DNA from 3 places in the uncultured Alteromonas sp. genome. Region 1 is predicted to be linked to each of the others. Evidence: predicted binding sites of a transcription regulator. Region 1 holds the regulator's gene; each other region holds the start of a gene.
What was found. The regulator FliA, encoded in region 1, starts transcription of late flagellar genes. The targets are predictions, from matches to a motif close to CTAAAGNTNNNNNNNNNNNNGCCGATA.
Positions count from the first base shown of each region.

Region 2: the regulator FliA is predicted to act here: its motif matches at 2,336-2,362, upstream of AAC006_RS20840 (DUF3530 family protein).
Region 3: the regulator FliA is predicted to act here: its motif matches at 2,205-2,231, upstream of pomA (flagellar motor protein PomA).

Region 1 is NZ_CAXBMP010000002.1:155,865-160,043, reverse strand. Features, by position in the region: gene flhF (flagellar biosynthesis protein FlhF) at 1-971, shown strand, start outside; gene AAC006_RS02445 (MinD/ParA family protein) at 968-1,834, shown strand; gene AAC006_RS02440 (RNA polymerase sigma factor FliA) at 1,831-2,562, shown strand; gene cheY (chemotaxis response regulator CheY) at 2,599-2,982, shown strand; gene AAC006_RS02430 (protein phosphatase CheZ) at 3,017-3,781, shown strand; gene AAC006_RS02425 (chemotaxis protein CheA) at 3,794-4,179, shown strand, end outside.
Region 2 is NZ_CAXBMP010000054.1:3,411-7,589, reverse strand. Features, by position in the region: gene AAC006_RS20850 (MFS transporter) at 1-870, opposite strand, end outside; gene AAC006_RS20845 (hypothetical protein) at 989-1,312, opposite strand; gene AAC006_RS20840 (DUF3530 family protein) at 1,450-2,304, opposite strand; gene AAC006_RS20835 (pseudouridine synthase) at 2,452-3,231, opposite strand; gene rapA (RNA polymerase-associated protein RapA) at 3,231-4,179, opposite strand, start outside.
Region 3 is NZ_CAXBMP010000031.1:18,769-22,947, reverse strand. Features, by position in the region: gene dxs (1-deoxy-D-xylulose-5-phosphate synthase) at 1-795, opposite strand, end outside; gene ispA ((2E,6E)-farnesyl diphosphate synthase) at 828-1,718, opposite strand; gene xseB (exodeoxyribonuclease VII small subunit) at 1,747-1,989, opposite strand; gene pomA (flagellar motor protein PomA) at 2,280-3,044, shown strand; gene AAC006_RS17865 (flagellar motor protein MotB) at 3,044-3,973, shown strand; gene AAC006_RS17860 (cyclopropane-fatty-acyl-phospholipid synthase family protein) at 4,099-4,179, opposite strand, start outside.

The DNA.
Region 1 (4,179 bases):
CGTCAAGTCTTAATGAAAGCATTGATAACAGCAGTGCTCCTCAGTCTGACGAATTATCTCAAATTAAAGAAGAGTTGGCGTCACTACGAAATGTGCTTCAATACCAAGTTGCTGATTTGATGGAAGCAAAAAGTCGTCGTCAGCAGCCTGTACATCATTATTTAATTCAGCGTTTAACCGACATGGGGTTAAGCCAATCATTGGCAGAGCAACTGATTAGTTATACGCCGTCGCATTACAACGAGCGTGACGCTTGGGTATATCTTTTAAACCTATTGGCTAATCGCATTAATGTGACAGGTAACGATATACTTACGCAAAAGGGCGCAGTAGCGTTAGTGGGTCCTACCGGAACAGGTAAAACCACTACAGTTGCTAAATTAGCTGCTCGTTACGCACAGAAATACGGCGCCGACTCCGTTGCCATGATTACGATTGATACCTATCGTATTGCAGCGTTTGAGCAATTAGCCACATATGGAAAAATTATTGGCTGCACAGTGCGTAAAGCACAAAGTAGTGAAGAATTATCAGATTTATTGTTTCAATTACGCCATAAGAGACTAGTGTTAATTGATACGGCAGGCTTTAGTCAACGAGATAGTCGATTAATTAAACAGATAAATCAATTTGATAACGGTCAAATGCAGCCAGTGAAAAAATACCTAGTAGCGCAAGCGAATACCCAATATGCTGCATTACAACGTATTATAGATGCGTACGAAGGGGTGGAACTTAGCGGTTGTATCTTTACAAAGCTTGATGAGTGCTACTCTCTAGGCGAAGTGCTTAGCGCAGCGGTGGAGTACCAGTTACCTGTCAGTTATGTAACAGATGGACAGAAAGTTCCTGAAGACATTAAGATTGCAGAAGCAAAATCTTTAGTATCTGCTGCTGCAAAGCTTTATAAAAAGTACGGTTTGAATCATACTACTAGTAACAATGTGGTTAAAACAGCACGAGCAGTATGATTGATGATCAAGCGAGTAGCTTACGAAAAATGAAGCAATCACGATTAATCAAAGTTATCGCCGTCACCGGAGGTAAAGGTGGCGTTGGTAAAACAAATATTACGCTAAACACAGCTATTGCTATGGCAAAGCAGGGAAAGCGGGTAATGGTATTGGATGCAGACTTAGGTCTGGCCAATGTGGATGTAATGCTAGGATTGCGAGTAGAGAAAAACCTCTCCCACGTATTATCTGGTGAGTGTACCTTGGACGATGTTCTCGTTACGGGTCCTCACGGTATAAAAATAGCACCAGCCACATCAGGTTCTCAATCAATGGCAGAGCTATCACCAACGCAGCATGCAGGACTCATAAGAGCATTCAGCGAGTTGCGCACGCCCATTGATGTGCTTATTGTGGATACCGCAGCGGGTATTTCCGATATGGTGCTAAGCTTCTCCAAAGCCTCCCAAGATATTATGGTGGTAGTGTGTGATGAGCCCACTTCACTTACCGATGCCTATGCATTAATTAAAATTCTTAACCGAGAACACGGTGTCTTTCGCTTTAAAGTGGTCGCTAACATGGTCCGCGATGTTAGAGAAGGTCAGGAACTTTTCAGCAAATTATCTAAAGTAACAGGGCGATTCTTAGATGTTGCGCTAGAATTGGTAGCAATAGTTCCTTTTGACGAGAACATACGCCGAGCAGTACGTAAGCAAACGTCAATTGTAGATGCTTATCCAAGTTCTCCGGCAGCAGTGGCGATTAGCCAGCTAGCAGCCAAAGCAGGATCATGGCCTATACCTGCGCAACCGGGTGGCCATTTAGAATTTTTTATTGAGCAACTAATAGCAGATAAAGCAGTAGGAAGTCAGCGTTGAATAGCAAAGCAGCCGCTTATCAACAGCAAACAGACAAGTCACAATTAGTTGAGCGTCACGCTTCGCTAGTGAAGCGGATAGCACACCACTTAATGGCGAGACTACCAGCCAGTGTTCTTGTCGATGATTTAATCCAGTCAGGTATGATTGGACTGCTAGAAGCTGCACGAAACTTTGACGGTTCCAAAGGGGCAAGTTTCGAAACCTTTGCAGGTATTCGTATTCGTGGCGCCATGCTTGATGAAATAAGAAAAGGTGATTGGACTCCTCGTTCCGTTCATAAAAACGGTAGGGCAATCACAGAAGCCATCTCTCAAGTTGAAGGTGAAACAGGCCGAGACGCGCGAGATGTAGATATTGCAGCTAAAATGAATGTTAGCATGCAAGATTATCATCAAATGCTGAACGAAGTGAATGCCGGAAAATTGGTGGGGATTGAAGACCTTGGGGTTTCTGAAGATGTCATTTCTACAGAAAAAAACCGAGGCAGCGACGCACCGTTAGAAGATTTGATGCAAGGGGCTTTCCAAAAAGCGCTAGCACATGCTATTACTACATTACCCGAACGGGAAGCGATTGTACTTTCTTTATACTATGATGAAGAACTGAATCTTAGAGAAATAGGCGAAGTTCTTGATGTTAGTGAATCGCGAGTAAGTCAAATTCATAGTCAGGCCATGTTAAAACTCAAATCACGAATGAAATCGTGGCAAGTTGACGAAGAATAGAAATTAATAACAATTAACCCCTCATTGGAGGCTATTTTGGATAAAAGTATGAAAATTCTCGTGGTTGACGATTTTTCTACCATGAGACGTATCATAAAGAACCTGCTAAAAGATTTGGGTTTTGCCAATATCCAGGAAGCGGACGACGGTAACACCGCGCTGCCTATGCTACAACAAGGTGATTTTGACTTTGTTGTAACAGATTGGAATATGCCAGGTATGCAAGGTATCGACTTATTACGCGCTATACGTGCCGACGATAAGTTGAAACACCTACCGGTTCTTATGGTGACAGCAGAAGCGAAGAAAGAACAAATCGTTGCCGCAGCGCAAGCTGGTGTGAATGGTTATGTTGTTAAACCTTTCACTGCCGCTACGTTGAAAGAAAAATTAGATAAAATCTTCGAACGTTTAGGTTGATCCAGACGCTCACCAGAGAAATGAGGTTTACTGGATGTCGACAAATGAAAGTGTCTCCATAACGCTCGAAGAAGCCAAAAAATTGGTAGCGTATCTTGAAGAGGGCGATAACGCATCAGCGAACGCTGTCTTAGAAGCTGTTTCGATGAAAGAGTCCATTGAGCTCTTTGCTGAAGTGGGTAAATTAACGCGTCAACTTCATGACTCGTTGAATAACTTCCAAATCGATGAACGTATTAAAAATTTAACCGTTGATGACATTCCTGATGCGCAAACGCGACTGATGTACGTTATCGAAGAAACGGAAAAAGCTGCCAATACCACCATGGACGCAGTTGAAGAGAGTATGCCAATTGCTGAAGTGCTCTCTACCCGTATCGAAAAAATTATGCCGGAATGGAAGAAACTGATGAATCGTCAACTTGAGTTGGGCGAATTCAAAGTTTTATGTGCAGATTTAGACGAATTGCTAAAAGACGGATCGAAACAATCAGCTAAGCTTACATCATTGCTTACCGAAGTGTTAATGGCACAAGGTTATCAAGATCTTACCGGTCAAGTTATTCGCAGAGTGATTGAACTCGTAAAAGAAGTGGAAGATAGCTTAGTTAATATGCTGACGATGTTCGGTGAACCCGAACAGGCGGAGCAAGACAAGCCATTGGAAGCGAAAGTCGAAAAAGTTAACAAGATCGATAGTGTCGAAGCCGAAGGTCCAATTATTGATGCAGACCAACGCGATGATGTGGTATCTGGCCAAGATGACGTAGATGATCTTTTGTCTAGCTTAGGTTTTTAGGGGAGCGGGCGCATGGCGTTTGATGTTGACGAGGATATATTACAGGACTTTCTAGTTGAAGCTGGGGAGATCCTTGAACAATTACAAGAACAGCTCGTTGATCTGGAAAATAATCCTGAAGATGCAGATTTACTGAATGCTATCTTCCGTGGTTACCATACCGTAAAAGGTGGCGCCGGCTTTTTGTCGCTTACCGAATTAGTTGAAATTTGCCATGGTGCAGAAAACGTTTTCGATGTAATGCGAAACGGACAACGTACTCTTACGCCTGAATTAATGGATACCATTCTTCAGGCCACCGATGTAGTAGTCGATATGTTTGAGCGTGTTAAAGCGCAAGAACCACTAATTCCTGCAGACGCAAAGTTAGTTGATTTGCTGCATAAGTTAAGCACCCC
Region 2 (4,179 bases), on a different contig from region 1:
TGAGTAAGTGCCGATATCGCTATTTGAAAAACCAATTTCTTTGTAAAAAACGATACTCATTCTTCCTAAGAAAGCTTCCCCAATTTTAAACAAGAATATAAACAGTAAAAACGACAAAGCGAGTTTTACGCCATTGCGTGAGAAAAACTCAGAAAAGGGGGCCACTAAGGTTTGTTTAAACCAAAGCGCTATTTTAGAAGGCGTTGCGCCTGTATTGCTGTGTGCTGGGTTCCCCGTTGCTTGGCTACGCAATAGGTCCCGATCTATGTCTGGCTCTTTAGCAAACACAGTAGTGACCATAAGCACAAGCATAAAAAGGGCGAGTAAACCGTAAATATCAGGCCAATACCAGCTGCTGTTGTCTGCAATAAAAAACGGGATGGCCCCAAGTCCACCATAACCCGTCCACCATCCTGCGGTGGCAACGGAAGAGGCAGCAGATAAACCGTCATTGTCATTTTCTTCAATAACATCAATTCGATAACCATCTATCGCAATGTCTTGAGTAGAAGAAAAAATGGCGATGAGCAAACCCACCAATGCCAAATAAAATAAGTGACTATTGGCCGATAACTGTGTCATCAACGCACAACACAGGGCTATGCCACCTTGCATGATGAAAATCCAGCCTCGACGCTGGCCAAGAAAGCGAGGTTTTACGCGGTCAATTAAAGGAGACCAAAGAAAATTGAATGAATAGACCGCAAAGATAGCACCAAACAAGCCAATGGCTGACCGAGATAGGCCTTCATCTTTTAACCAAGCAGATAGCACTGAACCAATCATAATCCATGGAAAACCACTGGTAATGCCAAATAGAAAAATACTGAGGTAACGTCGGTCGTGATAAGTTTTGAGAGAGTCTAACAATTGCGTTCCATGGCCAAAGCGTGATCCATTCGTATTGAGCCATGATCACGCTTGAGTTTCAATGAAAACGAGCAATAAAGGGTTGAATCACTGATAAATTAACGAATAAAGAAAGCCGCTAGGGGCGGATACCTACACAGTCGATGGGGCAGTGCCCTTTGCCTTCTAGGAACAATACACAATTCATTAACTCATCGACGAGGTATTTATCTGAACGTAACTTATCTTCTTGCCAAAAATGGACTTGATGAAGCAAATGCCAAAACACCCGCTCCTTATAAGTATAAGGTTGGGTAAATGTGTATTCTATCTGGCCCCACTCTTCCATGCTATCCCAAAAGAATAGCTCTATCTCCTCGATAGGAAGCTCTCCTTGCCAAAATGACCTCAGATAAAAACACAGCTGCTTGGCCTTTTTGTTTACGAATGTTTGAACAGTCATAGACACACAGCCGCCGTTATTAAAGATTAAAATGAATTATAGTTCAGAACACTCAGTGATACCTTGTGAAACATAAGGCACATGAGATAGATTATCTGTTTTGAGCTGTAAATTAGACTAGTTGGTTTAGATTCTAATTACCAGCCTAAATGTTGAGTCCATCCAAGAACGCTGCCAGCAATTAACTGAATTTTAGCGCTATTTTCATTGTCCATTAGACCAAAGGTTGAATTATGGGTTGAGAGTGACTGTTGTCTGTAGTGGAGTTTGAGGGAGGTGATGGCAAGTTGTTTTCGTTTCGTTTCTGTTTGCGACGCCCATGTATTGGTGTCGTTAATAGATAAATCTAATACCGGAAATTCTGTTCCGGCAATAAATTCAGGTACACCGCGATTAATGTCGGCATTCGGCCAAAAGGGGGTGATGGCGACTAAAGTGTCTGGTGAGGGAATAATGCCTTTAGAACCTAAATCCAGCAATTGTGCAGCCTGCATACCATAAGCAATGTTCATTCTAAACCCTTGATGACTTTCAAGGTGCGTATTAAGCGCATTGATTAAGATGGTTAAATGCTGACTGGACGATACGTAACTTTGTCGCTGAAGTCGACTGTCACTTTTCGGGTGAATGGCTTCATCAACGGGAAGGTCAGGCTCTTCTTCTAGCGTGAATGAAACTGGGCTAACCACAGCATGCCAACCTTTTTCATTCAGTAAACTGGCTAAGTGACGTGCATCCCCTATGGAAAGACCGCTAGGCGAGGCATCAGCTAAAATAATGGCGGCGCCGCGTGAAATAGGTAATGCTGAGGGGCTCTCAAATATAGGCACGCGGATTTCCCCAGCCATTACATAAGTAATGTCATCGGGTAAAAAAGCGTGGGTAATATCCTCATACAAGCTTTGGGCTTGCGCACCAGGCGCAAAATATCCCATCAAAAACATAAAGCTAAAGCTGCAACCCACCACGAGAAAGCGAAATAAACGTAACATGGCGTACCAATAAAGCACTCAACAGTTTTATTATCGGCTAAAGCTTTGAAAACTTCAGTTCGAACCAATAGTATTTTTTAGCACTTGGTTAATCAACCGCTTAAATGATAAAAGCTGAAACAGGTAGCTAAGAAGCGCCCCAAAGTCTCAATCTATAGATAGTGGGGCGGGGGAGTAATGGGCATAAGCAGTAAACGGGATAGGCGTTTGAAAGGTTAACCAGTCTTCCGAGGCAGGATGCGCAAAGCTCAAGCTTTCTGCATGCAACTGCAAACGTTCGGCCATACTCAGCGCTTCAGCATGAGCATACAACCTATCACCTAAGATAGGGTGACCTAACTCAAGCATGTGCACACGTAGTTGGTGGGAGCGCCCAGTAACGGGGTACAAGGCCACTAACGTTTCGCTTAGCTCACTCGTAGTGCTGGGGCTAGCACAAGAACTAGCGCTGGCGGCTGAATTAACGGGTTGAGGTGATGCTTTTGGTATAACGTCTACTACTTCATAATGGGTAAGGGCTTTTTTGCCTCGCTCAAAATCCACCATTTGCTTAGGACGGTTAGGCCAATCACAAATAAGGGGTAAGTTCACTTCCCCTTGGTTGCTTTTCACGTTGCCAAAAACACGAGCGAAATAGCGCTTCTTGGTTTTGCGTAGTTCAAATTGCTTTGAAATATGCCGATGGCTTTCTTTGTTAAGGGCCATCACCATAATGCCCGATGTGGCCATATCTAGCCTATGGACTACTGTCGCCGTAGGAAACACAGTATTAACTCTGCTAATGAGTGAGTCTTTATGTTCTTCTGCTTTACCTGGCACACTTAACAGGCCGCTGGGCTTATTCGCTACCAAGATGTCATCATCTTGGTAGAGAATGGTTAAATAGGGCTGTACGGGCGGGTTATAAACAAACGCTGGATTAGCCATTAAGGGTTATTCACCACTAGACGAAGGGCATCAAATTGCACATCAGCGCCTTGTATTACTTTGTCCAATGCGTTCATTTGATTTTCAATAAACTCAATTTCACTGTCACGTACTGACGGGTTACGCTTCTGCAAATCGACTAAACGCTGGATTTCACTGTTTAGGGTTTTATGCATGTCTTGCAGTGCATCGTGTAGCTTTTGATTCGCTTGTTGATGCGCCAGTTTACGGCTGCTCTCAATCGCTAAGGTAAGTGGCTGTTGAAGCGCTTTTATTAACTGATGCGAAATTTTGCGGTTTACTTTACGCTTTATCTCGAAGGTTAAATCTACTTGGTTACCTTGTGCATCTAAACAAATACGCAGTGGCGTTTGAGGTAAGAAGCGGCCAAGCTGAAGGGCTTTGGGGGCATTGGCGTCTAACACGAACAAGGCCTCTAACCAGTAAGCGCCCTTAGGGAGGTCAGGATCGGCGATAAAGCCAATGCTGCTCTTACCGTGCACATCACTAAGCACTAAATCGATAGCGGTATGTACAAGAGGGTGATCCCAACTTAAGAATTGCACATTTTCTAAGGTGGTAGCAACGCGGCGTTTATAGGTTACCGTCATGCCTTCAGGATCAAGCCCCGGTAATTGGCTAACCATAGATTCGGTTGGCATTAGAATAAAGCAATCGCTGCCCTTTTCTTCTTGTTGAACCCCAATAGCATCGAACAAACGGCCCATAAAACGTGACAAATCTTGCGAGTTATCAAGCAATATGATGTCTTCAAGCAACTGTTCAACGCGGCCTTCACCAGAGGCATTAAGTTCTAATAAACGGTCACGGCCGGCTTCCAACTGTGCCACTAACTGACTATTTAACGTGGTACTTAAGTTGATAAGTTCATCACGAGTATGGAGATCGTGAGGATGCAAACACGCACCAATCAACAAGGTTTTTACG
Region 3 (4,179 bases), on a different contig from region 1:
GGTATCTACAACGGCATCTACATCATGGCCATCAATAGGGCCTATGTAATTAAAGCCAAGCTCTTCAAAGATTGTGCCGGGCACTACCATACCTTTAAGGTGCTCTTCTGCGCGACTAGCGAATTCTTTGATAGGCGGTACATTGCTTAATAGTTTTTTAGAGCCATCGCGAATAGAGTTGAAAACATTACCCGTTAATAAGCGAGCTAGGTGACTATTAAGCGCACCTACGTTTTCAGAAATAGACATTTCGTTGTCGTTTAACACCACAACCATATCTTTATTGATGTCACCAGCATGGTTCATCGCTTCAAATGCCATGCCCGCGGTAATCGCACCATCACCAATTACGGCAACCACTTTACGGTTTTTGCCTTCTTGCTCGGCGGCAACCGCCATGCCAAGTGCAGCACTGATAGACGTAGACGAATGGCCTACAGCAAAAGTGTCGTAGTCGCTCTCAGGAGGCCAAGGGAAGGGGTGTAAGCCGTCTTTTTGTCGAATCGTCGACATTTGCTTAGCGCGACCCGTAAGAATTTTATGGGGGTAGGCCTGATGACCCACATCCCAAATCAATCTGTCGATAGGCGTGTTATAAATATAATGTAAGGCCACAGTAAGCTCGACCGTGCCTAAGCCCGACGCAAAATGTCCACTGGTTTGGCTTACACTATTTAGTAAATATTCTCGTAATTCATCTGACAACTCACGCAATTTCTCTTGCGGTAACTGTCTTAACTTATCCGGCGTTTGCGCAATAGCAAGCGTGGGGTAATGTTGGAGGTCTAAACTCATTATTTATTATCTTTTTCAACATGGTTGCAGAACTAATGGTCTCGTTTTACCAATAGTTCGCTAAACGCAATTAAACTGTCTGTATTGTAGGGTAAACGAGCCAAGGCTTGAAGGGCATTCTGATGCAGCTTATCAAGTTCTCGTTTTGCACCTTCAATGCCAAGTTTGGCAGGAAAGGTATTCTTACCCAAAGCAATGTCAGAGCCTGCTGGCTTTCCTAATTGCTCACTATTACCTTCTACGTCAAGAATGTCATCTTGGACTTGAAATGCAAGACCAATATCGTCGGCATAAGCTAATAAGTCTGCTTTACTGTTGCTATCAAGGTCTTGAGAAACAATAGATACCATTTCAACACATGCACGAAGTAGGGCGCCGGTTTTCAAATTGTGCAGTCGCTTAAGCTGCTCAAGGCTTATTTCTTCACCCGTGCTGGTTAAATCGATTGCTTGCCCGCCACACATACCGCGATAGCCAGCGGCGCGGGCTAACACAGAAAGTAACTCGCCACGTTTATTGGTTGCGAAATCACTTAAAGGCGCATCTGCCAACGTGCTAAAAGCAAGCGCTTGCAATGCATCACCGGCTAATATTGCGGTGGCTTCATCGAATGCAATATGACAAGTCGGCTGGCCGCGACGCAAATCGTCATCGTCCATGGCTGGCAAGTCATCATGTACAAGCGAGTAAGCATGCACACACTCAATGGCCATACTAATAGCCATTTGATCGCCTTTAGGCACATCCAGGGTGTTGCCGATAACTTGAACCAGTAAAGGTCGCATACGCTTTCCTCCCACCAACAACGCGTGACGCATTGCTTCTTTAAGCCGCGGCGCGTCGTGGGGAAGGTCATCAATAAGCGTATTTAACGACGTATCGGTCTGCTGCTTAACTTGCTGATGCAATGCAGTGAAATTCATACTATACCTGTTTGTTGCGACACGAGGCTTAAGGTTGCTCGTCTTCAGGAAGAGGGTGTAATGCGCTTTCGCCTTGCTCATTAAGCAAAATTTTAACTTTTTGCTCGGCTTGCTCTAACGATTTCTGACCTTCGCGGGAAAGGGCTATGCCTCGCTCGAATTTTTCTAGTGCAACGTTTAATGGCAACTCACCGTTTTCCATCTCATTAACGATTGCATCTAATTCGGTAAGGGTTTCCTCAAACGAGGGAGAATTTGTCTTTTTCGTCACTTTCGTCACAATCGCACTCATTTTTAGGCGTTTTTTGGATTACGCGCACATTAACTGAGGGTAGCCAAAGGGTCAAATGGTTTGTCAATATATGCCCTATTGCAGCTATCTATGATAACGTTTTGTGAAGCAACTCTTTGTATTAAAAACTACCGCCTAAAGTTCGACTAACCTCATTATGTATACAATAATTAAGGCAATTTGCGATAATCTTGTTATAGAAATTCTATACAATGCCGATAGAATACGAGTAATAGTATGCAGCGTCTGCAAAAAATGAGGAAGAGTGAGTGGATTTAGCAACCGTCATAGGTATGTTGGGCGCCATCGGCTTTGTAGTAATGGCCATGGTTATGGGTGGCAGTATTGCCATGTTCATCAACGTACCGTCTATCTTGATCGTATTTGGTGGCACCCTTTTCGTTATTTTATCCCAATACACTTTAGGGCAGTTCTTTGGTGCAGGTAAAATTGCAGGCAAAGCATTCATGTTCAAAATTGATACGCCTGAAGATCTTATTGAAAAAATTGTTGAGATGGCAGATGCAGCGCGTAAAGGCGGTTTTCTTGCATTAGAAGAAGCTGAAATAGACAATCCGTTTATGCAAAAAGGCGTAGACATGTTAGTTGATGGTCACGACATAGAAGTGGTCAGAGAAACCTTAGCGAAAGATATCTCTATGACCACCGAGCGACACGAGTTTGGTGCCACCATTTTTAAAGGCATGGGTGATATCGCACCAGCAATGGGAATGATTGGAACTCTGATTGGTCTGGTGGCCATGCTTTCTAACATGGATGATCCTAAATCAATTGGGCCAGCAATGGCGGTAGCACTATTAACCACCTTGTATGGTGCATTTCTTGCCAACATTATTTGCCTACCCATGGCGGTAAAGCTCGGAAACCGCGCACAAGAAGAAAAGCTTAACCAAATGTTAGTGCTCGATGGCATTGTAGGGATTGCCGATGGGCAAAACCCGCGTGTTATCGAAGGTATATTGAAAAATTATCTGGCGGCAAGTAAACGCGGTACGGGCGCTGAGGACGAATAATGGCTGAAGAAGAGTGCCCAAAATGTCCTCCCGAAGGGCTTCCTGCATGGATGGGGACCTTTGCTGATTTGATGTCGTTGCTCATGTGCTTCTTTGTACTCTTGCTCTCATTTTCAGAAATGGATGTACTGAAGTTCAAGCAAATCGCCGGCTCAATGAAGTTTGCCTTTGGTGTGCAAAACAAAATTGAAGTGAAAGACATCCCAAAAGGGACGAGTGTTATTGCGATGGAGTTTAGGCCTGGTCGTCCAGATCCGTCGCCCATCGACACTATTCAGCAACAAACAATCGAAATGACTCAGCAGATGCTAGAGTTCCAAGCGGGTGACGAAGATTCATCCGGCGGTAGGCAGAAGCAAAGGGGTGAGCAGCGAGGGGGGCAGTCACAACAAACCGCCACCGATCAGTCGTCCTCAGAGTCGCAAAGTTCAGATCAAACACAAACTGCTGAGTTAATGAAAAAAGTAGCGCAGCAGTTACAAAAGCAAATTCTCGATGGCGCAGTAGAATTGGAATCTTTAGGTCAGCAGTTGACTATTCGCATTAGAGAGAACGGTTCATTTTCTGCCGGTTCTGCATTTTTACAACCTCAATTTCAGCCTATTTTACGCAAAATTGGTGTGTTATTAGCAGACGTTCCAGGGGAAATAGAAATCTCAGGGCATAGTGACGGACAACACATTGCTAATGAACTCTATCGTTCTAATTGGGATTTATCGTCTCAGCGTGCCGTAGCCGTAGCTGAAGCCATGCGAACAGCGCCGGGGTTCGATGAAAGCAGAATGTCTGTAGTCGGCAAGGCCGATACCGACCCCATGGTGGAAGATGCAACAACACCGGCGGATAGAGCACGGAACAGACGGGTAGAGATTAATATCAATCAAGGTAAACCAATGACTTCTCAACCTATATCAGTGGTTGATGAATAGGTTGCTAAGCAAAATACAAAATCAAAAAGGGCGAATCAATGATTCGCCCTTTTAGTTTGAAGTTGTCTTTTATAGGCAATTAACGTGGGTTTTTATAGTCAACTAACGTTGTTTTTTATAGGCAACTAACGTTGCAGTGCCTCCCTGTGATGTGGCTTAGATATTACCAATTGCACCGTACTAATGGTTCTTTCTAAAAAACCGCC